DNA from 2 places in the Kribbella sp. NPDC049227 genome. Region 1 is predicted to be linked to the other one. Evidence: predicted binding sites of a transcription regulator. Region 1 holds the regulator's gene; the other holds the start of a gene.
The links. Region 1 encodes HrcA, which represses chaperone genes, less so after heat shock. Its sites were predicted from a motif close to TTGGCACTCGNNNNNNNCGAGTGCCAA; they were not measured.
Positions count from the first base shown of each region.

Region 2: the regulator HrcA is predicted to act here: its motif matches at 12,477-12,503, upstream of groES (co-chaperone GroES).

Region 1 covers NZ_JBICST010000007.1:537,303-552,562, forward strand. The annotation lists gene ACGFH6_RS32120 (MDR family MFS transporter) at 1-408, opposite strand, end outside; gene hemW (radical SAM family heme chaperone HemW) at 492-1,697, shown strand; gene ACGFH6_RS32130 (extracellular solute-binding protein) at 1,905-3,233, shown strand; gene ACGFH6_RS32135 (LacI family DNA-binding transcriptional regulator) at 3,315-4,322, shown strand; gene ACGFH6_RS32140 (DUF3376 domain-containing protein) at 4,425-7,007, shown strand; gene ACGFH6_RS32145 (DUF3097 domain-containing protein) at 6,982-7,806, opposite strand; gene ACGFH6_RS32150 (NCS1 family nucleobase:cation symporter-1) at 7,832-9,367, opposite strand; gene ACGFH6_RS32155 (MBL fold metallo-hydrolase) at 9,483-10,253, opposite strand; gene ACGFH6_RS32160 (ThuA domain-containing protein) at 10,408-11,049, shown strand; gene ACGFH6_RS32165 (Gfo/Idh/MocA family protein) at 11,034-12,137, shown strand; gene hrcA (heat-inducible transcriptional repressor HrcA) at 12,258-13,280, shown strand; gene dnaJ (molecular chaperone DnaJ) at 13,309-14,451, shown strand; gene ACGFH6_RS32180 (16S rRNA (uracil(1498)-N(3))-methyltransferase) at 14,648-15,260, shown strand, end outside.
Region 2 covers NZ_JBICST010000001.1:691,769-707,028, forward strand. The annotation lists gene ACGFH6_RS03475 (TIGR03086 family metal-binding protein) at 1-662, shown strand, start outside; gene ACGFH6_RS03480 (hypothetical protein) at 659-1,060, opposite strand; gene ACGFH6_RS03485 (alpha/beta fold hydrolase) at 1,113-1,841, opposite strand; gene ACGFH6_RS03490 (GuaB3 family IMP dehydrogenase-related protein) at 1,838-2,944, opposite strand; gene ACGFH6_RS03495 (hypothetical protein) at 3,050-3,820, opposite strand; gene ACGFH6_RS03500 (hypothetical protein) at 3,820-5,826, opposite strand; gene guaB (IMP dehydrogenase) at 5,933-7,447, opposite strand; gene ACGFH6_RS03510 (hypothetical protein) at 7,570-8,928, opposite strand; gene shbA (RNA polymerase sigma factor ShbA) at 8,921-9,541, opposite strand; gene ACGFH6_RS03520 (GNAT family N-acetyltransferase) at 9,775-10,230, opposite strand; gene groL (chaperonin GroEL) at 10,301-11,920, opposite strand; gene groES (co-chaperone GroES) at 12,049-12,345, opposite strand; gene ACGFH6_RS03535 (peptidoglycan-binding protein) at 12,628-13,239, shown strand; gene ACGFH6_RS03540 (methyltransferase domain-containing protein) at 13,249-14,409, shown strand; gene ACGFH6_RS03545 (phosphotransferase) at 14,393-15,244, opposite strand.

The DNA of each region.
Region 1 (15,260 bases):
GCGCTCGCTGAGCGGTACCACGTCCGCGATCACCGCCATCGCGGTCACCATCAGGCCGCCGGCGCCGAGGCCCTGGATCGCGCGGGAGCCGACCAGCCACAGCATCGAGTCGGCCATGCCGCAGAGCGCCGACCCGGCCAGGAACAGGACGACGCTGATCAGGAACATCGGTTTGCGGCCGTACAGGTCGCCGAACTTGCCGATCAGCGCGGTCATGATCGTCTCGGCGAGCAGGTACGACGTCACCACCCAGGACAGGTGGTTGGCGCCGCCCAGGTCGCTGACGATGGTCGGCAGCGCGGTCGCCACGATCGTCTGATCGAGGGCCGCGAGCAACATTCCGAGCATGATCGCCACCACGACGGCGTTCCGCGTGCCACGTCCCACCGACTGAGCCTCGGTCTCCATGACCCGAATGTAACCAAGCGACCACTCTCTGCCAGCACAACTCCGCGGCGATCTCGTCAAAATCGAGTCCGTACGATGGGTGGGTGCCGTCGACATTGCCCGAGGGGGAGGTTGCGCCCCCAGACGGGGCGCTGCCGGAAACCGCAGTCCGCGAGGCCGCCACGCGGCCGCTCGGGTTCTACCTCCATGTGCCGTTCTGTGCGTCCCGCTGCGGGTACTGCGACTTCAACACCTACACCGCGAAGGAACTCGGTGGCGGCGCGTCCCAGGCGTCGTACGCCGACACCGCGATCGGCGAGGTGCGGATGGCTCGGCGGGTCCTCCGAGGCCTGGATCAACCCGTCGACACGGTGTTCTTCGGCGGCGGTACGCCGACCCTGCTGCCGGCCAAGGACCTCGGGAAGATGCTGGCCGCAGTACGCGACGAGTTCGGACTGGCGCCGGGCGCCGAGGTGACGACGGAGGCCAACCCGGAGTCGGTGGATCCGGCGTACCTCGAAGGTCTGCTCGAGGCCGGGTTCACCCGGGTGAGCTTCGGCATGCAGAGCGCCTCGTCGCACGTGCTGAAGATTCTCGACCGGCAGCACACTCCCGGTCGCGCGCTCGACGCGGTGAAGGAAGCGACGGCCGCAGGGTTCGAGCACGTCAACCTCGACCTGATCTACGGCACACCCGGCGAGTCACTCGACGACTGGCGGGCCTCGCTCGAGTCGGCGCTGTCGGCCCAGCCCGATCACGTGAGCGCCTACGCGCTGATCGTCGAGGACGGGACCCAACTGGCCCGCCGGGTCCGGCGCGGTGAACTGCCGATGCCGGACGACGACGACCTCGCCGACAAGTACCTGCTGGCCGACGAGATGCTGTCCGCCCAAGGCCTGACCTGGTACGAGGTCTCCAACTGGGCCCGCACCGAGGACGCCCGCTGCCGGCACAACGAGCTCTACTGGCGCGGCGACACCTGGTGGGGGATCGGCCCCGGCGCGCACAGCCACGCCGGCGGCGTTCGCTGGTGGAACGTCAAGCATCCCAGCGCGTACGCCGACCGCCTCGGCGCCGGCGACAGCCCGGCGTACGCACGCGAAACCCTCGACGCCGAAACCCGCCGGGTGGAACGCGTCCTGCTCGAGATCCGGTTGTCCGCCGGCCTCCCACTCGACGTCCTCGACGACGAAGGCAGAGCCGCGGCGGAGCGGATGCCCGACCTGGTGACGCGGGCAGCGGACCGTCTGGTCCTCACCCGCAAGGGCCGTCTCCTCGCCGACGCGGTCGTCCGGGACCTGCTGCCGTAACCACCTGATATCACTCCCTGTGGTCAGCGTTCGGTGATCGACGCGGTTCGCTGCGTGACGACACGCGGAAGTATGTACTGACCTGGTCGGCCTCGTTTCGCTGCGTGACGACGAAGTGCTTGACATACCCAGTCGCGACGCTCGAAACTCAGCACACTTTCGCGATCCGAGAGCGCTCTCAACTCCGTCCAGTCCAGGGAGCTTTTGATGCGGCCCAGAAACGGTGCCGGCCTCCGCCCCATCGCACTGCTGTGTGCTTGTACGGCCGTCCTGCTCGCCTCCGCCTGCGGTGGGTCCGGGGGATCGGATGCCTCAGGCAACAATGCCGACGACGGCCAGAAGATCGAACTGACCATCGCCACCTTCAACGAGTTCGGCTACGAGGACCTGTACCGCGAGTACGAGGCCCAGCACCCGAACATCAAGATCGTCGAGCGCCGCGCGCCCACCGTCGACGCGCACATCAAGAACCTGGACACCAACCTGGCGAACGGGTCCGGTCTGGCCGACATCGAGGCGATGGAGGTCAGCTGGATCTACAACTACCTGGCCAAGGCGGACCAGTTCGTCGACCTGCGCGACTTCGGCGCCAACGACCTGAAGGACCGCTGGCTGGACTGGAAGGTCGCCGGCGCGACCACCCCGGACGGCAAGATCATCGGGTACGGCACCGACATCGGGCCGGAGGCGATCTGCTACCGCCGCGACCTGTTCGCGAAGGCCGGGCTGCCGACCGACCGGACTCAGGTCGCCAAGTTGTTCACCGACTGGTCGTCGTACTTCGCCACCGGCCGGACGTTCAAGCAGAAGGTGCCCGGCTCGGCCTGGTACGACTCCGCCGTACTGACCTGGGAGGCGATGCGCAACCAGCTGATCCAGGCCTACTACTCCAACCAGGACCGCTTCCTCGGCGCGGAGAACCCGCTGCTGAAGAAGACCTGGGACCAGGTGGTGAAGGGCACCGCCGACGGCCTGTCCGCCGGGCTGCCGGCCTGGAGCGACGAGTGGAACAAGGCCTTCCGCACCGACAAGTTCGCGACGATGGCTTGCCCGGGCTGGCTGCTCGGCGTGATCCAGAGCAACGCGGGCAGCTACGGCAAGGGCAAGTGGGACGTCGCCGACGTGTTCCCCGGCGGTGGCGGCAACTGGGGCGGTTCGTATCTGACCGTGCCGAAGCAGTCGCCGCAGCCGGTCGAAGCGGCCCGGCTGGCCGCCTGGCTGACCGCGCCCGAGCAGCAGATCAAGGTGTTCAAGAAGGTCGGCTCGTTCCCCTCGACCCTCGACGCGTACGACGATCCGCAGGTCAAGTCGCAGGTGAACGCGTACTTCAACAACGCGCCGGTCGGGCAGATCTTCGTCAACCGCGCGAAGAACGTGATCCTCAAGCAGCACAAGGGACCACGCGACGGTGAGATCAATCAGGTGTTCAGCGCCGCACTGACCAAGGTCGACGAAGGCAAGCAGTCTCCCGACGCGGCCTGGAAGCAGGCGCTCGACCTCGCCGACAAGGCCGCGAACACCCGGAAGAGTGGCTGACACCCCGGCCGCCGGCGGTGCGCGAACGCCCGGCCGAAGTACTACGGTGTGAAGGCACATCAACCGACGCGGGGAGGACCGATGGACCACTCAGGTTCTCCCACGCTGGAGCAGGTCGCGGCGCTCGCCGGTGTCTCCCGGGCGACCGTTTCGCGGGTGGTGAACGGCTCGCCGAAGGTGCTGCCGGAGACGGTGGCCGCGGTCGAGCGGGCGATCGGCGAACTCGGCTACGTGCCGAACCGCGCCGCCCGCGCGCTGGTGACGCGCAAGACCGACTCGGTCGCGATCGTCGTACCGGAGCCGGACAGCCGCGTCTTCTCCGACCCGTTCTTCGCCGGCATCCTGCGCGGTGTCAGCCGGACACTGGCGCCGACGTCGTCGCAACTGGTGCTGCTGATCGAGCCGGCCGAGGCCGACGACCAGCGCCTGCTGCGCTACCTGCGCGGCGGCCACGTCGACGGGGCGATCATCGTCAGCCACCACGGCCGCGACAACGTGCTGCAGGAGTTGGCGCAACTGCCGCTGCCGATCGTGTTCAGTGCCCGGCCGATCGGTGTCGACGTACCGGTGGCCAGTGTGGACGTGGACAACGTCGCGGGCGCGCGGACGGCAGTGGAGCACCTGCTGTCGATCGGGCGTCGCAAGCTCGGGACGATCACCGGTCCGCTCGACATGACGGCCGGCCTCGATCGGCTGACCGGGTACCAGGACGTGATGAAGGAAGCGAAGCTGCCCGAGGCCGTAGCCTTCGGGGACTTCACCGCCGACGGTGGTGAGCAGGCAGCGATACGACTGCTCGACGAACACCCCGACCTGGACGGTCTGTTCGTCGCGTCCGACCTGATGGCGACCGCGGCGCTGCGGGTGTTGTCGCAGCGCGGCCGGCGAGTACCTGACGACGTCGCGGTGGTCGGGTTCGACGACTCTGTGCTCGCGACCACGACCACACCGAGGCTGACCACCGTGCGGCAGCCGGTGGAGAAGCTGGGTGCGCGGATGGCCGAGATCCTGCTCGCCAAGATCGGCGGCACGAAGCTCACCAGCCCGGAGATCTACGACACCGAACTGATCGTCCGCGACTCCGCCTGAGCTGAGCCACGCCAGGAGTAATGTCACGCCTTTCTTCACCCTCCGCTGCGACGATTGTCGTATCGCGTCACGCCCGTGAGGTCCCCCAGGGAAAGGGAACGGATGACCGACCACGAGATCCGGATCGCGCTGGTCCTGAACGGCGGGGTCAGCCTGGCCGTCTGGATGGGTGGGGTGACCCACGAGCTGGATCTGATCCGGCGGGCGTCCGGCCCCAGCGGCGCGCCCGGTCCACAGCCGTACGACGAGGTCCTGGCCGAGCGCTGGCGTGAGCTGTGCCGGCGCGGCGACGAGAACCGGCGCGTGGTCGTCGACGTGATCGCGGGTACGAGCGCCGGCGGACTGAACGGTTCGTTGCTGGCGACAGCGATCTCGAACGGTTCGACCCTGGACCCCGACGGCGAGCACGGGCCGTGGCTGCGGCAGAAGTGGGTCGCGCTCGGTTCGCTCGAGGTCGGCAAGCTGGTGCCGTCAGCCGGCAAGAAATCCACCTCGGTGCTGGACGGCAAGTACTTCCTGCAGGAGCTCGACAGTCTGCTCAAGGGCGTCGTCGACGCGGGCGAGACGGAGGCCGAGGAGCCGGTCACGCTGTTCGTCACCGCGTCCGGGCTCGGCGTCCAGCAGTTCGAGGCCAAGGACGCCGCCGGGCAGCGTTTCGTCGTACCCGACCACCGGTACCTGTTCGCCTTCACCAGCGAGAACGCGGCGACGTACGACGGATCGACGCGGGCGTTCGCGGTCGCGGACAAGAACGGGCTGAACGACACCAAGCTGCTGGCGCGCGCGGCCCGCGCGTCGGCCTCGTTCCCGGCCGCGTTCGGCCCGGTGCTCGAGACCCCGAATCTGGCCGACTCACCGCCACGCGTGCAGCCCGCGACCGCGGAGTCGGGTGCCTGGCTGGTGGACGGCGGCGTACTGGACAACGCACCCTTCGGTCCGGTCCTCGATGTCGTGGCAAGGCGACCGGTCGCCGGACGCGCCAGCCGCTACGTGTTGTACGTCGTACCGTCGGCCGGGATCGGGAGTGCGTCGACGGCGTTGCCGGAGGCGAAGGAGCCGAGCTGGCGGGTGGCGGCGCTGTCCGCCGTGCAGTTCCCGCGTGAGGTCGACTTCCGGTCCGATGTGGAGCAGCTCGAGCGGTTGCTGCTGGAGGCGGACGCGTCCTGGTCCGACACCCAGCGGCTGTTCGATCGTTGCATGAAGCAACCAGTCGAGCGGGACCGGCTGCAGTCGGCGGCCAGGGCACTGCAGCCGACGTACTCGCGCGGCCGCGCCGCCGGCGGGGTCTGGGAGGCGGTGACGATCGCCAGTCACGACCAGTCGACCGTCCTCGACGCGGCGACCGCGCTGTCCGAGCAGGAGATCGACGAGATCCTCGGGACCGGCCACCCGTGGGTGCCCGATCCGGACGGCTCGACGGCTCCGCTGCAGAACGATGCCGAGGGCAATCCCAGTTGGCTGTGGGGGACAGGTGCGGCGGAGCGCGTCGTACGGCTGATCCTGCGCTCGCTGCGCAACCGGATCAGCGAGGCGCCGAAGGAGCAGCGGGCCGAGCTGGAGCGGCGGCTGAAGGCGGCCAGCGATGCTCTGCTGAAAACGCAGGCTGTGCGGGACGCACTCACCGAGCGGCTGACCGCCGCTGACCTCGACCTGAGCCCTGCCGGTGGCGCCGAGGCCGTCGCGGTCGGGCTGAAGGACATCTTCACCGACCTGCAGATCCAGCGGGCGCTGGGCGACACGTTCGCCGAGCTGATCGCGGTCGTCGGGCGGGACCTCGTCGAGACCGCCCTCGAGGTGGAGATCGTGTCGCGCTGTACGTCGGCGCGGACGCCGCAGCAGCGGAGTGCGCCGTTCCAGTTCCTCCGGCTCGGGCCGGACATCCCGCTGCCGCTGCTGGACGACCAGCCGGAAGGCTCGATTGCCAACAACCTCAAGGACCGCATCCTCTACGGGTCGCAGGTCGGGCACTTCGGCGCGTTCGGTGCGGCGGACTGGCGGCGGTGGGACTGGCTGATGGGCCGGCTGCACTGTGTCGCGCACCTGGGCGCGATGCTCGGCGCCGACGAGGACTGGATCCGCGAGACGCAACGGCAGGTCCTGAAAGCAGAGGAGTGGAAGGTCGAGGCGGTCGCCGAGCGCGTCCAGCGGCTGGCCCAGGACTTCCCGATGGGCGCGGGTCTCGGTGCGCTCACGACGATGCGCGACGAGCTGAACCAGTCGGACGAGGGCCGGGCGACCACGAAGGGCCTCGCGGACCGGATGGTCGACGTGTCCAGCGGACTCGGGCCGCAGGTCGGCGACTGGGTCAAGGCGATGGCGGGCCGCAAGGACAAGCCCGGTTCGTGGTTGTTGCAGTGCGCGCGCTGGTTCACCGAGCCGGCGCGGCAGTCGGTGTGGACCCGTCTGGTGCGCGGCGCCAAGGTGTCGCCGGCCAAGCGCCCGTTGGTCTTCGAGCAGTGGTTGCCGGTGGCGGGCATCGTGCTCGGCGTGGTGTTGCTGGTCGTCGCCGGGCTCGTCGAGCAGAGCGCCGTACGGATCATCGCGGCAGTGCTCGCCGGAGTGGTGCTGGCGGCGACCGCCGTGCTCGGTGCCGTGACCTGGTACGTCCGGCGTGCACGGAAGCGGATCCAGGCCTGGGTCGAACGGCGGATGCCGGAGATCAGTCCAGCGTCACGAAATCGATGAGCTCCTCGACCCGGCCGAGCAGCGCCGGGTCGAGATCGGCGAAGCTGGTCACCTTCGACAGGATGTGTTTCCAGGCCGCGGCGACATCGGCCTGATCCGTGGCCGGCCAGCCGAACGACTGCAGCACGCCCTTCTTCCAGTCCTGCCCGTGCGGGATCCGCGGCCAGGCCTTGATCCCGACCGACGACGGCTTGACCGCCTCCCAGATGTCGATGAACGGGTGCCCGACCACCAGCACGTGCCGGTTGGTCACCTGGGCCGCGATCTTCGACTCCTTGGACCCGTCGACCAGGTGGTCCACCAGGACGCCGAGCCGCCGGCCCGGACCGGGCTGGAAGCGGTTGACGATGCCGGGCAGGTCGTCGACACCTTCGAGGTACTCGACCACGACGCCTTCGATCCGCAGGTCGTCGCCCCACACCTTCTCGACCAGTTCGGCGTCGTGCCGTCCCTCGACGTAGATCCGGCTGGCCCGGGCCACCTTCGCCCGGACGTTGTCCACCGCAACCGAACCGGACGCGGTCCGCGTCTTCTTCGCCGGCCCGGCCTTCTTCGGCGGCTTCAGGCTGACCGGTTTGCCGTCCAGCCAGAACCCGGGCCCGAGCGGGTACGTCCGGATCTTCCCGAACCGGTCCTCGAGATCGACCACGCCGTGCTCCCAGCGCACGATCGCGCCGACGAACCCGGAGGTCGGCTCCTCGACGACCATGCCCTTCTCGATCTCGACCTCGACTGTCCGCCCGTTCTTGGGCTTGCGCCAGTCCCCACTCAGTACGTCGTTCCCATACCTGTCAGCCACCGCCCAACCGTATGTCGTCGTACTGCTAGAACGTGGGAGCGGCTTGGGTTGTGGTGGGTTGGCGGGACGGGGAAGCGACCGTGAACAGGAGATAGGTGAGGAAGCCGGCGACCAGGCCGACTGCCCACGAGTAGTCGTAGAGCGGCTTGAGGAAGGGGATCAGGCCGTCCTCCGGGAACGGGCCGGCGCCGGGGTTCGAGTACGCGCCGCCGACGGCGAGGACAGAACCGATGACGGTGGCGACGACCGCGCGCCAGTTCCAGCCGGCCGAGTACCAGTAGCGGCCGCCCGGTAGGTAGAGGTCGGCGAGGTGCAGGCTGGTGCGGTCGATCAGCCAGTACCCGGCGATCAGTACGCCGGCGACCGAGGCGAGCAGGCCGCCGTAGAAGGACAGCCAGACGAAGATGTAGATCGACGGATCGGAGATCAGCCGCCACGGCTGGATCACGACGCCGATCACGCCGGTGACCAGGCCGGCGGTCCGGAAGTTCAGCCAGCGCGGGACGGCGTTGGCGAAGTCGTACGACGGGCTGACCACGTTCGCCGCCACGTTGCACGACATCGTCGCCAGGATCGCCATCACCAGGCCGATCGTCACGACCACCGGGTTCTCGAAGCGGCGGGTCAACTCGACCGGGTCCCAGATCGCCGTGCCGTAGACCAGCACGGTGCCGGACGTCGTGATGATCGAGACGAGCGCGATGAACGACATCGTGGTCGGCAGGCCGATGATCTGGCCGACGACCTGCTGGCGCTGACCCTTACCGAACCGGGTGAAGTCAGGCATGTTCAGGCTGAGGGTCGCCCAGAACGCGATCATGCCCATCAGCGACGGCGCGAAGATCTTCCAGAAGTCGGCGTCCCAGCCGAGCTTCGACGGCTGGGACAGGATCGGGCCGAACCCGCCGGCCTTGACCAGGATCGCCACCATCAGCGCCAGGAACGCGACCGTGACGAGTGGCGCCGCCCAGTTCTCGAACCGCCGCAGTCCCTCGATGCCGCGCCAGATCAGCACCATCTGGATCACCCAGAAGAACGCGAAGCTGAGCCACATCGTCCACGGGTGCCCGCCGACCGCGGACGCCTCCGTCCAGCCGTTGCCGAACAGTTCGCCGACGATCACGAAGATCGCCTGGCCGCCGATCCAGGTCTGGATGCCGAACCAGCCGCACGCGATGAACGCGCGCAACAGGGCCGGGAAGTTCGCGCCGCGGACGCCGTAGAAGGCGCGCGCGAAGACCGGGAACGGGATGCCGTACTTCGTCCCGGCATGACTGTTCAGCAGCAGCGGGATCAGCACGATCAGGTTCCCCAGCGTGATCGTGATGAACGCCTGCAGCCAGTTCATCCCGAGCGCGACCAGACCCGCGGCCAGCAGGTAGCTGGGAATGTTGTGCGCCATCCCCATCCAGAGCGCCGCATAGTTGTACGTCGTCCAGTGCCGCTCGGGCAATCGGGTCGGCGCGAGCTCCGCGTTGGCGTACGGGCTGTCCGCGAGGACGGCGGGATCAGCCAGTTCGACTCTGCCGTCGGGATGAGTGGTCTGCTCGATCGTGGTCATGGTTACCACCCCATCCGGTCGTGGTTCGCGCCGCACTTCGCAACAAAGTGCGGCAAACCTGACCCGGTGTCAACGGACAACTACAACTTGACCGCCGACCCGCGCGCTTTCGGGATCAGCCCGGGCCGAGCAGGGGCAGCGTCGGGCGGCGCGGGGTGCCGAGTGCCTCGTAGCCGCGCTTGATCGCGTCCTGGAGTTTCTCGAGCGGCCACGGCCAGTCGTCGGTGTGGGCGAGCGCCTGCTCCAGTGGGGTCCCGCCGTGGTGGAGACCAGAGATGGTGTTGGCGACGGTGCCGAGGTCGCCGGCCTGGTCGCGCACGAACTCGGCGTCGACGACCGCGCCGTGACCCGGGACGACCTTCGACGAGCCGGACAGCATCCCGATCACCCGGTCGATCGTGTCCGGCCACTCCAGCGGGAACGAGTCCTCGCCGTACGACGGCGGCGCCGACTCCTCGATCAGATCGCCGACGAAGTACACGTCCACATCCGGCACCACGACCACCACGTCGCCGTCGGTGTGCGCGTTCCCCAGATGCAGCAACTCGACTCTGCGGTCGCCGAGATCGATCACCTTCGCCACCGCGAAGGTCTGCGCCGTCAGCTCGGCGGCCGTCGCGGCGTTCTCGTGGGCGATGACCTCGGCCTGGTCGAAGACGCTGTTCCCGGCGACGTGGTCGAAGTGCGCGTGGGTGTTGACGACCCAGCGCACCGGCTGGTCGGTCAGTTCGCGGATGTGCTCGCGCAGCTCCTGGGCCTGCTCGGTGGTGGCCCGGGTGTCGATCAGCACCGCACCTTGTTCTCCGACGACCACACCGACGTTGAGGTCCCATTCGTCGTACCGGCGGACCCAGCAGCGATCCCCGACCTCGGCCCACGTACTCATGCCGACGACCCTACTTGCTCGGCACCTTCCGCCGAGCAAGCCCTATCCAGGGGGCGGATCAAGACTTGAAGGCCGGTCGGGCGGCGCTTAGGGTCGCGGTGGCGGTTCGCAACGGTTCCGAACTCGGCAGCGAAACTTTCGAAGGGCGGTCGGCGTGACGACACGACGTGCACTGGTGGTCCGGGGCGGCTGGGAAGGGCACTCGCCGGTCGAGGCGACCGAGCTGTTCATCCCGTTCCTGGAAGGCAACGGTTACGAGGTGACCGTCTCGGACAGCACCGAGAGCTACCTCGACCTGGACGGCACCGACCTGGTGCTGCAGTGCGTCACGATGAGCGAGATCGACGCCGACCACTTCAAGGGCCTGGAGGCCGCGATCCGCCGCGGCACCGGGTTCGCCGGCTGGCACGGCGGCATCGTCGACTCGTTCCGGGCCAACGCCGACTACAGCTTCATCACCGGCGGGCAGTTCATCTCGCACCCGCACGGCTTCACCGACTACCGCGTCGACGTCGTCGCCGAACACCCGATCGTCGAGGGCATCACCCACTTCGACGTCCACACCGAGCAGTACTACGTGCACTACGACCCCACCAACACCGTGCTGGCCACCACCACCTTCCAGTCCCACCCGGACTACCCGTGGATCGAGGGTGCCGTGATGCCGGCCGTCTGGACCCGGACCTGGGGCGCGGGCAAGGTCTTCGTCTGCACCGTCGGGCACAAGCTGGACGACCTCGAAGTACCCGAGGTGCGGACCATCGTCGAGCGGGGGCTGCTGTGGGCGAGCAAGTGACGGGCATCGGCATCGTCGGTACGGGCGTCATCTCCGGCACCTATCTCGACCATCTGGCCAAGCTGCCCGGCGTCGATGTGGTCGCGGTCGCCGACCTGGACGTCAGCCGCGCGCAGGCGATCGCCGACGGTAACCCGGCCATACGCGCACTGTCCCCGGACGAGCTGTACGCCGCGGACGACGTCGAGATCGTGCTGAACCTGACCATCCCCGCCGCCCACGCGCCGGTGCACCAGGCCGCCCTCGAAGCCGGCAAGCACGTGTACGGCGAGAAGCCGCTGGCCGTGGACCGGGCCGAGGCGGAGCCGCTGCTCAAGTACGCCGCCGCGAACAACCTCCGCGTCGGCTGCGCGCCGGACACTGTGCTCGGCACTGGTACCCAGACCGCCCGGGCTGTCATCGACCGCGGCGACATCGGCGTACCGACGGCTGCCACGGCGTCGTTCGTGACGCCCGGGCACGAGCTGTGGCACCCGGCGCCGGAGTTCTACTACCAGCCCGGCGGCGGTCCGGTCCTCGACATGGGTCCGTACTACGTCACGAGCCTGGTCACCCTGCTCGGTCCGGTACGACGCGTCACCGCGCGGGCCGGTCAGTCGAAGCAGGAGCGGAAGATCCACACCGGTCCGCGAGCCGGCGAGACGTTCCCGGTCCAGGTGCCGACGCACGTGACCGGCGTACTGGAGCACGAGTCGGGTGCGCTGACCACGGTGCTGATGTCGTTCGACATCTGGGCCGCGCGGTTGCCGCGGATCGAGGTGCACGGGACCGAGGGCAGCCTGTCCGTGCCCGACCCGAACGGGTTCGACGGCAAGGTCGAGATCGCTACCGCCGCCAACCGCGACTGGGCCGAGGTCCCGGTCGCCGGTGGGTACGCCGGAGCCGGCCGGGGCGTCGGGGTCGCGGACATGGCCCGGGCCGTCCGCACAGGTCAGCCGCACCGGGCCGACGGTGCACTGGCCTACCACGTGCTCGACGTACTCGAGTCCCTGCTCGAAGCGGCAGCCCAGGACCAGCCAGTGGATGTCGCGAGCACAGTCACCCGGCCCGCCGCCGTACCGTTGGGAGCATCTCCCGAGCGTGGCTGAGACCCGTCCCACGCCGTTACGCGTCGGTGTGAGCTACTACGGCTCGGTAGACTGGCACTCGGTTCAGCTGAGTGCCAAGGGTCACTGAGTCGTACGGTCGAGGCGAGGGAGGTGGTGCGCGTGCTGGACGATCGCAAGCTGGATGTTCTCCGCGCCATCGTCGAGGACTACGTGGCGACCCACGAGCCGGTCGGCTCGAAGACGCTGGTGGACCGGCACAACCTCGGGGTGTCGCCGGCAACCGTGCGTAACGACATGGCTGCGCTGGAGGAGGAGGGGTACATCACCCAGCCGCACACCAGCGCCGGCCGGATCCCGACCGACGCGGGCTACCGGCTGTTCGTGGACAAGCTGAGCACGGTCAAGACGCTGTCGCCGGCGGAGAAGAAGGCGATCACCTCGTTCCTGGCCGGCGCGGTCGACCTGGACGACGTCGTACGCCGTACTGTCCGGCTGCTGGCCCAGATCACCCGCCAGGTGGCGATCGTGCAGTACCCGTCGCTCAACCGCTCCAGCGTCCGGCACATCGAGGTCGTCACGATGACCCCGCGCCGGCTGCTGCTGGTGCTGATCACCAGCACCGGGCGGGTCGAGCAGCGGATCGTCGAGCAGACGAACGACGTCGACGAGCAACTGATCGCCGACCTGCGCTCGCGGCTGAACACCGCGCTGTCCGGGCAGCGGCTGACCGATGCGACCACGTCCCTGGCCGCGGTCACCGACCTGTTCGCCCCGGCGGACCGGCCGCTGGTCGCGGCGATCGTGACGACGCTGCTGGAGACGTTCACCGACGAGGTCGGCGAGCAGCGGATCGCGGTCGGCGGCGCCGCCAACCTGACCCGGTACGGCGACGACTTCGAGCGGAACGTGAAGCCGGTGCTGGAGGCACTGGAGGAGCACGTCATTCTGCTCAAGCTGCTCGGCGAGGCCACCAACCCGCAGACCCTGACGGTCCGCATCGGGCACGAGAACCCGTACGAGGAACTGGCCACCACCTCGGTGGTCGCGACCGGCTACGGGTCCAAGTCGGAGGCGCTGGCCACGCTCGGCATCGTCGGCCCGACCCACATGGACTACCCCAGCACGATGGGCGCCGTACGGGCCGTCGCGCGCTACGTCAGCCAGATCCTGGCCGACTCATGACTATCGCCATCAACCCCTGGTCTGGAGTATGAGCACCGATTACTACGCCGTCCTGGGCGTCAGCCGCGACGCGACGCCGGACGAGATCAAGAAGGCGTACCGCAAGCTGGCACGCCAGTACCACCCGGACGTGAACGACTCCGAGGACGCCCACCACAAGTTCCAGGAGATCGGCCGCGCCTTCCAGGTGCTGAGCGACCCGCAGAAGCGGCAGATGCACGATCTCGGCGGTGACCCGTTCGCGACCGCGGGCGCCGGCCCGGGCGGCGCGGGCTTCGGCCAGGCCTTCACGTTCACCGACATCATGGACGCCTTCTTCGGCCAGACCGGCGGGGCCACCCGCGGGCCGCGGCCGCGGACCCGGCGCGGCCAGGACGCGCTGATCCCGCTGCGGATCGACCTGGCCGAGGCCGCGTTCGGCACCACCCGGGAGCTGAAGGTCGACACCGCCGTCCTGTGCCCGACCTGTTCGGGTTCCGGTGCGGCGGCCGGCTCCGAGCCGGTCACCTGCGAGATCTGCCACGGTCGCGGCGAGGTCACCCACACCCAGCGGTCGTTCCTCGGCGAGGTCCGCACCATGCGGCCGTGCCCGAACTGCCGCGGCTTCGGTACGACGATCCCGAACCCGTGCGTCGAGTGCGCCGGCGACGGCCGGGTCCGGTCCCGCCGGACCGTCACGGTCAAGATCCCCGGTGGCGTCGACAGCGGCACCCGGGTGCAGCTGTCCGGCCAGGGCGAGGTTGGCCCCGGCGGCGGCCCGGCCGGCGACCTGTACGTCGAGATCGAGGTCGAGCCGCACGACATCTTCACCCGCAACGGCGACGACCTGCACTGCACGGTGACGCTGCCGATGACGGCGGCCGCGCTCGGCACCACGATCGACCTGCCCACGCTGGAGGGCGAGACCACGCCGCTGGAGATCCGGCCCGGCACGCAGTCCGGGACGGCGATGACGCTGACGGCTCGTGGTGTCCCGCGGCTGCGGCACGCGGGTCGCGGCGACCTGATCGTCCAGGTCATCGTCGAGACCCCGACCAGGCTGGACGACTCCCAGGTCGACCTGCTCCGGCAGTTGGCCGAGGCTCGTGGCGAGGAGCGTCCCCAGGGTCAGGTCCAAGCCGCCCACAAGGGCGTCTTCGGCCGCCTCCGCGACGCCTTCGGCGCCCACTAGATGCCCACCCACCAACCCACACCGACGCCAGCACGGCAGGTGCGTGCAACACCTGCAACACCTGCGGCGCCGGATGGGTGGGTGCGTGCTACGGATGCGGCGGTGGGTGTTGGGTTGACCGGCCGTTCTGCCTTTCGTTACCCCGCGTGTTCGGCGCCGCAGGCGTCGGGCATGCGGTGAGGGATGTGGGGACCAGATGGGAGTCGCGGTCTTCTTCGCCGCGGAACTGGACGGCGACGAACTGACCCTGGACGGACCTGAGGGTCGGCACGCCGCCGTCGTACGGCGGATCGGGCCGGGGGAGCGGGTCCGGTTGACGGATGGCCGTGGAGCTTGGGCCGAAGGTCCGGTGACCGCGGCGTCGAAGACCGGGGTGACGGTTGCCGTTGACAACCGTGGGGTGGAGCCGGCGGCGTCGCCCCGGTTGGTGGTGGTGCAGGCGTTGCCGAAGGGCGAGCGGGCCGAGCTCGCGGTGGAGATGCTGACCGAGGTCGGGGTCGACGTGATCGTCCCGTGGAACGCGGAGCGGAGTCAGTTCCGCAGCAACCCCGAGCGGTCCGCGAAGACGTACGCGAAGTGGCAGGCCTGGGCGTTCGAAGCCAGCAAACAGTCCCGCCGCTCCTGGTTCGCCACCGTGGAGCCCATCGCGAGTACGCCGGACGTCGCGCGACTACTGTCCGCCTCGGCACTCCCCGTCGTACTGCATGAGGAAGCCAAGACGCCGCTCGCCTCGCTCGAGCTCCCGACCGAGGGCGATATCGTCATCGTCATCGGCCCGGAAGGCGGCATCGCCCCGGCCGAGCTGGCCA
Region 2 (15,260 bases), on a different contig from region 1:
CCGCCCGCGCCGCCAAGAGCGCCGCGAACCGGCCGATCGACAAGGTGCACCTCTCGTACGGCGAGGAGGATTCGTCGGAGTACCTGCGCCAACTGGCCGCCGACTACCTCGTCCACGGCTGGGATCTGGCCGCGGCGCTCGGTACGGACGCTCAACTCGATGCCGAGGCGGTCGACGAGGTCGCCGCCTGGTTCGCGGAGCGCGAGGACATCTACCGCTCGTCCGGCGCGATCGCCGACCGGGTCGAGGGGTTCACCGAGCCGGCCGACGTACTGATCGGCGCGTTCGGGCGCGATCCGCGCTGGTCGACGGCAGGCGGCGCCATCGCTCGCTTCGGTGCGGCGTTCGACCGGCAGGACCTGGAGGCGGTGATGGCGCTCGTGACCGACGACTGTGTGTTCGAGTCCACCTCGCCGTCGCCGGATGGCGCGCGGTTCGAGGGGGCGGCCGCCGTACGGGCGGAGTGGGAGAAGCTGTTCGCCGGGACCGAGGATCCGCGGTTCGAGACCGAGGAGACGGTGGTTCTCGGCAATCGTGCCGTGGTGCGGTGGCGGTACTCGTGGCGGGAGGCGTCCGGTGAGCGCGGTCATGTGCGCGGGGTCGACGTACTGCGCCTGCGGGACGGGAAGGTGGCGGAGAAGCTGTCCTATGTGAAGGGCTAGCTGTCCTGGACCTCGGTCTTCAGGGCGCCGACGAACAGGCCGGCTTCGACTTCGGTCATGCCTGTCTCGGAGACGACCAGCGCAGTCGCCTGGTGGAGTTCACCCGCGGCCTTGAGGGCGCGGGTGCGCTCGGCCAGGTTCGTGCCCGGCCTGCGGACGAGCGGCGTCCCGGTGGTGGGCGGCACGTACCGGCCGAGGCGGATGTCGTCGACGAGTTCCTTGGCCGCCTTCAGGTCCAGGCCGGTTCGGTCCCGGATCAGTTTGACCGCGTGCACCGTCTTCTTCGTGGTGATCAGGAAGCGCACCTGGTCCACGTCGTCTGCGGAGAGTCTGGCCCGCGCGGCGGCGAGGGCAACGTTGTCTGCGTCCTGGCTGCTCCGTCGGCTGAACAATCCCATGCGGCAATCCTTCCAGAACTCGACAACCAACGAGCACCCGACGCACGTCGGCCTACCCGGCGAGCGTTCTCCGGATCTCGGGCCAGGCGAGGGCTCCGAGTTGGCGGTCGGCCTCGGCCGTTCCACCGCGGGCCATCCGGTGCCCGCCGGTCTTGGCCTGCTCGCCGGGGAACAGCGGCCGGTGCCCGGCTCGCGCCGCGAACACGGTGCGCGTACCGAGTTCGCCGCGCGACCTCGCGATCTGCTCGGCGAACTCCACCGACGGCCAGACCTTGTCGTCCCCGCCCGCGACCAGCAGCACCTCGCCCCGGATCCGTTCCACCGGGATCCGGGCCGCTTCCGCTTCGGCGGCGTACCGCTCGAGGCTCTGCCGGTACCAGCCGACGAAGCTCGGCGGGTCGTCGTCCGCCTTCCAGTCCGGGTCGTACGGCACGAACGGCAGCGGTTCGCCCTGCCAGGTCCACGCGGACGTGAGCGTCCCGGCTTGGGACCATCCCCAGACGTAGGCGCTCGGCGACAACCCGATCACCGCGTCGATCCGTTCGTCACGCGCACCGAGCAGCAGCGCTGCCTCCGCGCCGCGGGACATACCCATCACGACCAGCCGGTCGTTGCGGGCCGCCAGCTCGTCCAGCGGGAACGACTCCAGCGGGATCTCGCTGATCGGTCCGTCGAACCACTGCGGCGCCAGTACGTCGTACCCCTCGGCCTCGAGGATCCGGGCGCGCTCCAGGTCCGGCGTACCGCTGGATCCGTGCAGGAGCAGGACGCCCGTACTCAACCGACGACGACCTCGACCCGCTGGAACTCCTTGAGCTCCGTGTAGCCGGTGGTGGCCATCGCGCGCTTGAGCGCGCCGACCAGGTTCATCGTGCCGTCCGGGACCCAGGACGGGCCGAACAGGATCTGCTCGAGCGTCCCGGTGACGCCGACCTCGACCCGCTCGCCGCGGGGCAGGTCCGCGTGCCAGGCCTCGGCACCCCAGTGGAAGCCGCCGCCCGGTGCGTCGCTCGCCCGGGCCAACGGCGAACCGACCATGACCGCGTCGGCACCACAGGCGATCGCCTTCGCCACGTCGCCGGACCGGCCGACCGACCCGTCGGCGATCACGTGCACGTAGCGACCACCGGACTCGTCCATGTAGTCGCGCCGCGCGGCCGCGACGTCAGCCACCGCCGACGCCATCGGCACGGCGACACCGAGCACCTTGCGCGTGGTGTGCGCCGCACCGCCACCGAAGCCGACCAGTACGCCCGCCGCCCCGGTCCGCATCAGGTGCAACGCTGCCTGGTGCGTCGCGCACCCGCCCACGATCACCGGTACGTCGAGGTCGTAGATGAACTGCTTCAGGTTCAGCGGCTCCGCCTGGCCTGACACATGCTCGGCGGAGACCGTCGTACCGCGGATGACGAACAGGTCGACGCCGGCGTCCACGACATGCTTGGCGAACTGCTTGGTCCGCTGGGGCGACAGCGCGCCGGCGACGGTGACGCCGGAGTCGCGGATCTCCTGCACCCGCTGCGAGATCAGCTCGGGCTTGATCGGCGCCGAGTAGATCTCCTGCAACCGGGTGGTCGCCTGCTCCAGGCTGATCGACGTGATCTCCTCGAGCAGGCTGGTCGGGTCCTCGTACCGGGTCCAGAGGCCTTCGAGGTTGAGTACGCCGAGACCGCCGGCCTTGCCGATCGCGATCGCGCTGGCCGGCGACATCACCGAGTCCATCGGCGCGGCCAGGATCGGCAACTCGAACCGGTAGGCGTCGATCTGCCAGGCCACCGAGACCTCCTCGGGGTCCCGCGTCCGCCGCGACGGCACGATCGCGATGTCGTCGAACGCGTACGCCTGCCGCCCCCGCTTCGCGCGGCCGATCTCGATCTCGGTCATGCCCGCAGCCTACCGGCCGCTCCACCCCAGGTCAGGACGCCCCCGAACCCCCAGGTGACCGGCCCTTCGAACATCCGTGTACGAACAACCCCTCCAGGTCCGGTCTCACGCGGTCGGCTCAGGCGGCGGGTCAGGCCAGCTGCGCTGCCGTTCCAGCTCCGCTCGCAACTTGGGACCGAGGAGGCTTTCAATCTCGGCGCCGCGGTCGCCTGGGTTCGGCAGCATTTCGACGAACGAGACCGCGATCACGTTGTCGACATCCGCATCCGCGCCGTACTCCGTTTCCAGGAAGTCGACAAGCGGCCGCACGACCTGACCACGCCCGGAGGCGACGAGGTCGGCAGCCTCCAACACGATCTCGCCCATGAACGCGTGCGGCAGCGGGCGCCCCCGGTGTTCCTCAGCATGCGATACGACTCGACTACGGAGTCCTGGGACGGCGTCACCCAGCCGATAGAGAAAGTCCACCGTAGCCGCAGGCACCGACTGGATGTCTGCTTGGAACCGACGCAGGCGAGCCGCTCGGAGCCGGGGCTCGAGGAGCTCAAGAACGCCCGCGTATCTGCCATCCGGCTCCGGAAGATTCGCTACGAAGGTCGTTTCGATCAACTCGTCGATCTCAGGATCGTGACCGAGCTCCGACTCGAGGAATGCGAAGAGGTGACGCATGGTCGCGACGTCCTCAGGAGGGCCCTCCATCGCACGTCGTCCGCAGTCCAGCGCGAGATCCTGCAGGAATCCTTGGAGGTCCGGCGCTCCGAGTCCAAGTTCGGCGTACTCCTCAGCGTTGGTCTGCCGAAACAACTCCATTTCAGGGCGGAGACTCGGCACCGCCGCATACAGTCGCTGTTCCAGTGCATCCTCGGCTTCGGACATCAGTTCGGCCTCTTCGTATTCAGTGCGTTGGTCAATCGCTTCATCAGAGCCCGGGCGATCCTGATGTCACGGGCGGAAGCATCAGGATGCCGCTCGACCCAGTTCGCCAGGTCCCTCTTGGTCTGCTCAGCCTTCTGGATGTGACGCGTCCAATGGGTCCGTCGACCGGTCAGGAGCTCGTTCCGTACGGCGTCCATTGTGGTGCCATCACCCGTCCGTTTCGGATTGGAGGTCCCTTTGTAGAGGTTCTTGACGATGTCCTGGAGCTTGCCGTCGGCAACGACAGGCATCTCGGCCGGCGGCTGCTGCTCGAGCCCGCGCGGCTCGCTCTCAGGTTGTCGAGACGATCCACTGGAACTGCCCGTGGTGGTCCGGCCTCGGGCGCCGGCGGTCATGAGGAGGATGCCGGAGAGGCCTAGGGCGGTGGCGGCTTCGGTGGTGATGGCGGTGGTGATGATGCCGCCGGTGGCGAGGGCCAGGGCGCCAGGTGGGAAGAGGGCGAAGAGGGCCAGGACGGTCAGGGTGAAGCCGACGATCAGGAGTACGTCGTCCAGGGCGTCCAGGAGATGGGCGTTGACGGCGAGGTGGTCGTCGGGTTCGGTGCCGGTGAGCCGGAGGTAGAGGAGGAGGGTGCCGATGCAGAGTGCACCTAGGGCCACCAGGACGCGGAGACGGGCTGCGGCGATCAGGTCGCCGAGGGGTGACTTGGCGGTACGGCGTACTTCGAACAAACCCGCGATAAGTCGCCAGAGGATCCAGAGAAGGGCAACGGCTGCGGACCCGAGCATCACCTTGGCGCCAGCGCCGGTGGCGAGCGATTGCTGGAGACCTGCTCTGGACGGGAAGGATCCGACAATCGCGAGTAGCAGGGCTGGGATCATCAGAGCCAGCCAGACGATGGCCAGTAGTGCTCGGCGTTTCCACCTGATGGCCGCGAGGAGGGTCTGCCGGACGTGGAGGCCGCGCCAGGCCTGACGATCCCCCGCTGCTTGCATCTCGGTGACGATCTCGCTGACGACGCCACGGAGCGGCTCGGCCGTGGCAGGTGTGGTTCGAGCGGCGAGATACCACAGCGATCGGCGTACGAGGATGAAGCGCGACGCGACCCAGCCGCTCCACGGGAGGGCGGTCAGGCTGAAGCGGAGTACGGCGAGTCGACCACCAGGGAGCAGCGCTCCGCGTACGACGGACCTGGCCCGGTGCAAGGTCCTCAGGTCAAGGGCCATCGCGATCGCGAGTCCGACGAGAGGCACGAGCCAGAGGACATTCTCCAGCGCGCTGTTGAACGGCTCGGCCGACGACTTCGAGTTGACCGCGACGTAATTGTGCAAGGTGTGCAGGCCACAGGCGACGCCGATCGGAAGTAGACCGAACAGCTTGGCCCACCGTCGTCCCCGGAGCAGGAGCCCAATGCCCAGGGCCGCGAGCGCCGACCACGCCAGGTGGATGCTCGTGCCGGACGAGAGGGACCCGAGCTTCATCAGGTCGGAAACGTCGAGCGAGCCGGCCGGGGCCGGGAACGCCGTCGAGAGGACCTGCTTGATTCCTGGGATGTACGGCGAGCTGAAGCCCGGCAGGATCCAGCCGCCGCCCGAGATCGGAATGGCCTGGTCAGAGTCAGTCCCGAAGCGGCCGACGGCTTCGAGCAAGCCGAAGCCTGCACCCAGGGCGGCGCCGAGGACGACGTAGTCGGTGAGACCGTGCTGGAGACGCGAGCGGACGTTGATGCCGATCAGGAGCAGCGGCACGATCTTGACCAGCTCTTCGATGGTCGGATCGATCGTGTAGCTCGCCTGCCTGATCGCATCCGACAACTGCAGGTCAGAGCCGGCCGCGAGGCCCCGCGCCACGAGGAGCTCGAGCACCAGCCCCAGTGCTCCACATGCGTAGACACCGACCGCGACGGTCAGGAGTGCTGTCGGAAGGCGGATTGTGCGGGTGGGCCAGGCGAGGACGAGGAGTTGGAGGACGCCGTACAGCGTGGCGGCCAGCATCAGCAGAACCATGAAGCCCCAGCCATCCGGTACGCAGAGTCACCGGAGGTTAACTGGCTGGAGGGTCAGTGGACGAAGAACTGCCCCGCACAGGTTGTGCGGGGCAGTTCGGAGGTGGTCAGTGGCCGGAGTAGTTGGGGGCTTCGACTGTCATCTGGATGTCGTGGGGGTGGGACTCCTGGAGGCCGGCTGAGGTGATGCGGACGAAGCGGCCCTTCTCCTGGAGCTCCGGGACGGTGCGGGAGCCGCAGTAGAACATCGACTGGCGGAGGCCGCCGATGAGCTGGTGCGCTACGGCGGCCAGCGGGCCGCGGTAGGGGACCTGGCCCTCGACGCCTTCGGCGATGAGCTTCTCGTCGCTGCCGACGTCGCTCTGGAAGTAGCGGTCCTTGGAGTAGGACTTGCGCAGGCCGCCGGCCGACGACATCGCGCCGAGCGAACCCATTCCGCGGTAGGCCTTGAACTGCTTGCCGTTGATGAAGACCAGGTCGCCCGGCGACTCCTCGCAACCGGCCAGCAGCGAGCCCAGCATCACGGTGTCCGCGCCGGCGACGAGCGCCTTGGCGATGTCACCGGAGTACTGCAGGCCGCCGTCCCCGATCACCGGTACGCCGGCCGGCTTGCACGCCAGCGATGCCTCGTAGATCGCGGTGACCTGCGGAACCCCGACGCCCGACACGACACGCGTCGTACAGATCGAGCCCGGTCCGACGCCGACCTTGACGCCGTCCGCGCCGGCCTCGACCAGAGCCGCGGCGCCCTCGCGGGTGCCGACGTTGCCGCCGACAATGTCCACGCCGCGGGTCGCCGAGTCCGCCTTGAGCCTGCGGATGATCTCCAGCTGCGCCTGCGAGTGACCGTGCGCGGTGTCCACGACGAGTACGTCGACACCCGCCTCGACCAGCGTCATCGCGCGCTTGTACGCCTCGCCGAAGAAGCCGATCGCGGCGCCGACCATCAACCGGCCGGAGCCGTCCTTGGTGGACAGCGGGAACTTGTCGCGCTTGACGAAGTCCTTCAGCGTGATCAGGCCGGTCAGCTTGCCGGCGTCGTCGACCAGCGGCAGCTTCTCCACCTTGTGCTTGCTGAGCAGCGCCATCGCGTCGTCGGCGGAGATGCCCTGCTTGCCGGTGATCAGCGGCTGCTTGGTCATCACCTCGCGCACCGGCCGGGACAGGTCGTTCTCGAACCGCATGTCGCGGTTCGTCACGATGCCGACGAGTACGCCGGCGTTGTCCACCACCGGGACGCCGGAGATCCGGTACTGCGCGCAGAGCGCGTCGGCCTCGCCGATGCTGGCGTCGGGGCCGATGGTGATCGGCTGCGCGATCATGCCGGATTCGGAACGCTTGACCAGGTCGACCTGCTGGGCCTGGTCCTCGATCGAGAGGTTGCGGTGCAGGACACCGAGGCCGCCCTGGCGGGCCATGGCGATCGCCATCCGTGCCTCGGTGACGGTGTCCATCGCGCTGGACAGCAGCGGGATGTTCACCTCGATGTTGCGGCTGACCCGGGACCGGGTGCTCGCTTCGGACGGGATGACGTCGGACTCGTTGGGCTGCAGCAGCACGTCGTCGAAGGTGAGGCCGAGGACTGCGAACTTGTCGGGAACTCCAGCGGGTGTGATGTCCATGGGGGAAACAGGCACCTTTGCACGGCGAGATCGGAACCCCATCCTAGCCGCGCCGCACGAGTCCCCCGAACCGCCCGGTCACACCACCCCCGCCGCGGACCGGCGGCGGGGTGGTGTGCGGGTCAGTTCGTCCGCTTGTTGACCACGCCCAGGATCTGCAGCACGGTCTTGTCCTCCAGCGAGCCGTGGGTGCGCTCGATGGCGGCGTGCCTGCCCTCGGCGTACTGGCCGGTGGAGTGCTTGCCCTTGGCGTAGTCCACCTTCACGGAACCGGTCGCGACCTCGCCGCTGGAGTGCTTCGCGTCCGTGGTGCCGCTGAAGAACGTCTCGGCACTCTTCAGCTCGGCCACGACCCCGGACGGGGTCGGCAGCACCGGCAGGACCTTCTCCAGCAGGCCGGTCAGGCCGCCGCCCGCAGGCGTCTGGTCGTCACCGGGCGCGTCGTCGCCAGGCGGCTGGTCGGCGCTCGGCTTCTGCTCGTCACCAGGCTGATCGGGCGCCGGGTTCGTGTCGCCCGGGGCCGTCTGGCTGCCGCTGCCCGAACCGGCGTCGCCGCCGGTGCTCGAGTCGCTGGAGCCCGTGCCGGTGTCGCCGCTCGGCGGCGCCGTCGGGCTGCCGGTGTCCGTGCCGGTCTCGCCGTTGGCCGGCGGGGTCGACGGCGGGTCGGTCGGCTCCGTGGCCGGCGGCGTCGTCGGGTCCGTCGGCGGCGGCGTAGTCGGGTCCGTCGTCGGGTCCTGGGTCGGATCCGTGGTCGGGTCCTGTGTCGGGTCCGACGTGGGCGGGTCCGTCGGGTCGGAGCCCGGCTCGTCGGTCTTGCCGTCGCCCGTCTGGTCCGGCGGCTGCGTCGTCTGCGTGGTCGGCGGCGCCACCGGCTGCTGGATGATGCTCGGCAGCTCCTTCGGGAGCGGCCGGGCCAGCGGCGGGTTCACGTCGGTGGTCGCCTGCGGGAGCTGGTCGGCCGCGACGGTCTCGTCGGACTTCGCCTTCTCCTCGGCGGCCTTCTCTTCCTGCTTCTTCTGGTAGTCCTTGGCGACCTTGACGATCTTGGTCTTGTCGACCACCGGCATACCGTCGAGCTGTTCCTTCGGGAAGCTGGTCTGCGGGCGGACCGCGTCGACCATCTTCTCGATGACCTTCTCGTACGGCGACAACGGGTCGCCGGTGACCGCGGCGGCCACTCCGGAGACCGACAGCGCGGCCACGGCGGCGACACCGAGTGCCAGACCGCGGGCCGCCACCTTGCGGGCGAACGGGTCCGTCACCGGGTTCAGAGCCGCGCAGCGCGCCAGGAAGCTCTCCGGGTCGTCGATCGTCTCGACCGGGAGCTCGTCCTCGACCTCCACCGCGAGCCGTAGCTCGGCCAGCAGCTTGACGGCCGGGTCGTGCTCTCCCGCGCCGAGCGCGGTCTCCCCACCAGCGGCCAGCAGGTCGAGTAGTGCGTCATCAGCGTCGATCGCGTCGAGGTCGAAACGGTCAGCCATGATGCCCCTCCCCTGCTCCTCGTTCCAGCTGTGCCTCATGCCCCACAAACCCCCTGAGCGTGTTCAACGCTCGATGTTGTGCGACCCTCACCGCCCCCGGTGTCATCCCCAGTGCCCGGCCGGTCTCCTCGGCTGACATCCCCGCTACCACCCGGAGCCGCAGGATCTCCCGCAGCTTCTCCGGCAACTTGTCCAGCAGCCCCATGATGTGCTGGACCTCCGAATGCCGGACCGCGTGCTCCTCCGGCGTCGGTGACTCGTCCGCGCCGTCCGGCAGGTCCGGCGTCGAAACGTCGGCCACCGCGAACGCACGCTGGGCATCGGCGACCTTGCGGGCCGCGATGCCGTAGACGAAAGCCTCGAAGGGCCTCCCCTCGTCGCGGTACCGGCCGAGAGCGCCGAACACCGCGACACAAACCTCCTGCGCGACGTCGTCGACCATGTCGGCGCCGCCCGGATAGGTCCACAGCCTCGACCGCACATAGCGGTGGGCCACGGCACGCACCCTGGTGAGCAGGTCGTTCAGAGCTGTCCGATCGCCTTCGCTCGCGCGCGCGGCAAGATCTCGAAGCTCGACCCGGTCGTGGGTGTGTGGTACTTGGACCTCGGTCACCCTCGCCCCCCTCGTGTCGGACCGGTCAGCCTGAAAGATGGTACGGCTCTCACCTTCCCTTGCCTAGTGGCAATTCGTGATCACCACCAGATTCTGGTCACGATCTGTCACTACTGCCCCGTACGGATCCCGTACTGCGCGATCTCCCGAAAGATCGTGGTCCGCACATGCCCAGTTCGGCCGCCGCGGTATCTCAGATTAAGACAGCGGGCGGGTCTCACAGTGAGACGTCCCTAGCTGGGGGCCTCGAAGTGGATGAGCTCGGAGGCCTGGTCGCCGCCCCAGTCGATCGGGGTGCGGCCGGTCTCCCGCCATCCGGCCCGCCGGTACAGCCGCTCGGCCGCGCCGCGATTGCCGACGACCTCCAAGGACAGCTTCCGCCCGAGCTCGGCCGCCGCCTTCACCGAATGGTCCAGCAACTGCCGTCCGATCCCCGCGCGAGTCGCCTTCGGATCCACGAACAACCGCTCCACGGACACCCCGTCAGACCCGTTGGCGGTCAGCGCCACGTGCCCCACCACGCGCCCGTCGCTGACGGCCACCCAGCACCCGAGCCCGTCCTCCGGCGTCAGCCACTTCCGCGCATCCGCCGGCCAGTTCACCGGATACCCAGCCACCTCATGCACATCCCGCAACAGCCGGACGCAGATGTCCAGATCCTGCTCGCCACGTTCTCTGATCAGCGTCACGAGCCCATCCCAACAGAACACCGCCCCGGCAGGACTGCCGGGGCGGTGCTGTGGAACTACTCCCTGAGGATCAGTGACCGTGACCGTGGCCGTGACCGGCTGCGGCGGGCTCCTCTTCCTCGGGCTTGTCGACCACCAGGGTCTCGGTGGTCAGCAGCAGCGCGGCGATCGAGCCGGCGTTGGCGAGCGCGGACCGGGTCACCTTGACCGGGTCCAGCACGCCCTGGGCCAGCAGGTCGCCGTACTCGCCGGTGGCGGCGTTGAAGCCGCTCCCGGACTCGAGCTCGGCAACCTTCGAGGTCACCACGTAGCCCTCGTAACCGCCGTTCTCGGCGATCCAGCGCAGCGGCTCGACGATCGACTTGCGAACGATCCGCACGCCGGTGGCCTCGTCGCCCTCGAGGTCGAGGTCGCCGTCCAGCACGGTGGACGCGTGCACGAGAGCGGAGCCGCCACCGGCGACGATGCCCTCCTCGATCGCGGCCCGGGTCGCGGACACCGCGTCCTCGATCCGGTGCTTCTTCTCCTTCAGCTCGACCTCGGTGGCCGCGCCGACCTTGATGACGCAGACGCCGCCGGCCAGCTTGGCCAGCCGCTCCTGCAGCTTCTCGCGGTCCCAGTCGGAGTCGGTGCGCTCGATCTCGGCCTTGATCTGGTTGACCCGGCCCTCGATGTCGTCGGACTTGCCGGCGCCCTCGACCACCGTGGTGTTGTCCTTGGAGACCACGATCCGGCGCGCCGAACCGAGCACCTCCAGCCCGACCTGGTCCAGCTTCAGCCCGACCTCCGGAGCAACGACCTGCGCGCCGGTCAGCGCGGCCAGGTCCTCCAGCATCGCCTTGCGGCGGTCACCGAAGCCCGGCGCCTTGACGGCGACGGAGGTGAAGTTGCCGCGGATCTTGTTCACCACGAGGGTGGACAGGGCCTCGGCCTCGACGTCCTCGGAGATGATCAGCAGGGTCTTGCCGGACTGCACAACCTTCTCCAGCAGCGGCAGCAGGTCCGCGATCGCGGAGATCTTGCCCTGGTTGATCAGGATGTACGGGTCCTCCAGCACCGCTTCGCCGGCCTCGGCGTCGGTGATGAAGTACGGCGAGATGTAGCCCTTGTCGAACTGCATGCCCTCGGTGAACTCGAGCTCGGTGCCGAACGTGTTCGACTCCTCGACGGTGATCACACCGTCCTTGCCGACCTTGTCGAAGGCGTCCGCGATCAGGGCGCCGATCTCGGCGTCCCGGGCGGAGATGGTGGCGACGTGCGCCATGTCGCCCTTGTCGTCCACCGCGCGAGCGGTGTCGACCAGCTTGGCGGAGACAGCCTCGACGGCCGCCTCGATACCGCGCTTGAGGCCCATCGGGTTGGCGCCGGCGGCGACCGCCCGCAGGCCCTCGTGCACCAGTGCCTGCGCCAGCACCGTCGCGGTGGTGGTGCCGTCACCGGCGATGTCGTTGGTCTTGGTGGCGACCTCCTTGGCCAGCTGCGCACCAAGGTTCTCGAACGGGTCGTCCAGCTCGACCTCACGGGCGACGGTGACACCGTCGTTGGTGATGGTCGGGGCGCCCCACTTCTTGTCCAGGACGACGTAGCGGCCCTTCGGCCCCAGCGTCACCTTCACCGTGTTCGCGAGCTTGTCGACGCCGCGCTCCAGCGCGCGCCGAGCGTTCTCGTCGAACTCGAGGATCTTCGGCATGAAAAATCCAGTCCCTCTCTGAAATTCGCGCTTTCGTGACAGCAGTTCCGGGCTCGCTGCCCCGGACCGACTCCGCCCCGGCGCCGGAGGGCACCAGGGCGGTGTCAGTCAGGAACAGCGAGCGGCCGTCACTTGCTGACGACTGCGAGGATGTCGCGGGCGCCCAGGATCAGGTAGTCCTGGCCGTCGTACTTGACCTCGGTGCCGCCGTACTTGGAGTAGATGACCTTGTCGCCGACAGCGACGTCCAGCGGGACGCGGTTGCCGTTGTCGTCGATCCGGCCGGGGCCGACGGCGAGGATCTCGCCCTCCTGGGGCTTCTCCTTGGCGGTGTCCGGGATCACCAGGCCGGACTTCGTGGTCTGCTCGGCTTCGAGCGGCGCGACGAGGACGCGGTCCTCGAGCGGCTTGATCGTGACCGACACTTGCTGACCTCCACGGTCGATTTGCTTGTCTGCAGTTCAGGGTGGTCGCGCTCCCCTGCCGTCGCGGGGGTCAGAGGCCGGACCGCTGGCACCCTCGGGTGGAGAGTGCCAACACCGAATCTAGGCCGCGATTAGCACTCGGTCAACTCGAGTGCCAGACTTCCTCTGTCGGCGGAGTCTGTGACCGGCCGGGTACGGATTGTGGTCGAACGCTGGGCCTGACCCCGGTCGCCGTGCGACCGTTTCCCCAGGAGGGCATCCCAGCGGGTCCGAGGAGCGACCATGGCCATCAGCTTCCCGTCTCTACCCCAGCTGTCCGGGCGCACCATCGCGGTCCTTGCCGCGGTGGGCGCGGTGGCCGTCGGACTGGTCGCCGCCGGAGCGTCGAAGGACCAGCCGGCCACCCCGAGCGTTGCAGCTCCCGCCGCGGATCAGCCGGCGGAGCAGGCCCCGGCCGATCAGTCGACCGACACGACCCGCACGTCCGCCGAGGCAGAGACCAAGGCCGCGGCCGCACTGCCACAGTGCCGCGCGGCCATCCTGGTTCCGGTCAACAGCAGCTGGGGCATCCCGATGCCGTCGATCTACGCGAGCAAGAGCACCACCTGCAACCTCATGTACGGCGACGACCCGAATCGCGGCTCCACCGTGTACGGCGACCCCGACACCGCGATCCAGGTCCTGCAGCGCAACCTGAACTTCTGCTACGGCACCCACCTCGCAGTCGACGGCCTTTACGGCAGCAACACTCGCGCAGCGGTCAAGACGGTGCAGCGCAAGCACAAGCTCGTGGTGGACGGCATCTACGGGCCCAAGACCCGCTCGGCCATGAACTGGCGCCTCTACTCCTCCGCCACCAACAGCTGGAGCAGGAGCTGCTCGAGCCCGCTCTAAAGTTGCGGGGTGACTGTCACCGCGTTGCTGGACGGGCCGGGCGCCGAGGTGCTCGCTGAGGCCTGCGCGGCGTACCAGCCCGGCAAGGAGCTGCAGCTGGTCGAGAGGCTGCGGCGCAGGTACGACGCGACGCTTGTGACGATCGCGGTCACCCAGGCATCGCTGCGGCACCGGGCCGTCGCCAAGTTCGGAGCGGATGCGGACCGGATGTACTTCACCCCGGACGGTCTGGAGCAAGCCACCAGGACCACGGTCGGCACGCACCGGGCCGCACGCATCGCAGCGGCGTTGCCGGGCAGCAGTGTGGTCGACCTGGGCTGCGGAATCGGTGGCGACCTGATCAGTGCGGCCCGCGCCGGCCTGCGGGTCACGGGCGTCGAACGCGACCCGGAGACAGCAGCTACAGCCCGCGCCAACCTGGCCGCGCTCGGCCTGCCCGGTGAGGTCATGGTCGGGGACGCCGAGTTCACCGAGCTCACGCCGTACGACGTGGTGTTCGCGGACCCTGCTCGGCGGGCCGATGGTCGGCGCGTGTTCGACCACAATGCCTACTCGCCTCCGTGGACCTTTGTCACCGAGCTCCTGCAGCGCACTGCCTGCGTGAAGGTCGCGCCTGGCATCCCGCACGACGCCGTACCCGAGGACGTCGAGGCGGAGTGGATCTCCGACGCCGGTGAGGTGAAGGAGGCCGCTCTGTGGTCCGGGGCGCTCTACACCGGCACCCCGCGGCGGGCGACGTTGCTGCCCAGTGGCGTGAGCGTGGCGGATGCACCCGAGGCTGAGAGCGGTCCGGTCGAGCGGTACATCTATGAGCCGGATGGTGCCGTTGTGCGGGCCGGTCTGGTGACCGCAGTGGGCGCTGCAGTCGACGGGTGGCTGCTCGACCCGCGGATCGCGTACGTCACCGCACCGAAGCTCGTGCCGACCCCGCTCGCGTCAGCGTACGAGGTGGTGGAGGAGCTGCCGTACAAGGAGAAGGCGCTGCGGTCCTGGGTCCGCACGCAGGGCATCGGCACGCTCGAGATCAAGAAGCGCGGGGTGGACGTCGACCCGGCCCAGCTCCGGAAGAAGCTCTCTCCGAAGGGTCCGGGCACAGCCACCCTGATCATCACGCGCATTGGTCGCGACGCCGTCGCCTACTCCTGCCGCCGGGTCAAGATCGAGCCCTGAGCCATTCGAGCGCCGCCAGGCCCAGGCCCTGCTTGTACTCGCCGATCGGACCAGGACCGGCGCCCTTCATGCAGAAGCCCGCGTGGGCGGCCAGGATGGCACTGAGGTCGTCACGGTCGAGACGGGCGGTCAGCGGATGCTTGGCGGCGTACGGCTCGGGATCGAGACCGTGCCAGGCGGCGGTGGACGGGAGCGCGATCACGTCGAGGGACGCCGATCCACGGCGGGCGTGCGGCCAGTCGACGAAGTACACCTGCTCGGCGCCGAGCAGGATGTTGTGCGGGTAGAGATCGCCGTGCACCAGTTCGTTGCCCTGGACAACCTCCAGGCCGCGGTCCTCCAGGGCGATCAGGTGCGTCCGATCCCAGCCGGGTACGTCGCGCGCCTCGCGCCAGCCGCCGAGTCGCGGGAAGTCGGTGGGCAGACCGTCCGGCGCCGGGTGGGCGGTGATCGCCTCCAGGACCCGCTCCAGCTCATCCGGTCGCCACGGATGCTGCGGTTCGCGGCCGTCGACGTATTCGAAGACGAGGACCAGATAGGCGCCGTACGACGCTGTGCCGATGAGACGGGGCGCGGACACACCGGACGGGAGTCGCGTCGTGATGCGCGCCTCGTCCACATACATCGCGTACTCGATCGGCCAGTCCTCGCTGGAGATCGCCTTCGCGAACACACGCCGTCCATCGACCAGGTCGAGCTGGGACGCCAGTCCGGGCGAGTAGCCGCCAGCGCAGTTCGTGGCGGACGTGACCCGGCCGCCGGCAAGCTCCTCGATCAGCGCACGCACGGGCTCCGGGAGGCCCTCCCACCGGAGTCTGTCCTTGCTGGCTGGCATGCTGTGAACTCCCTTC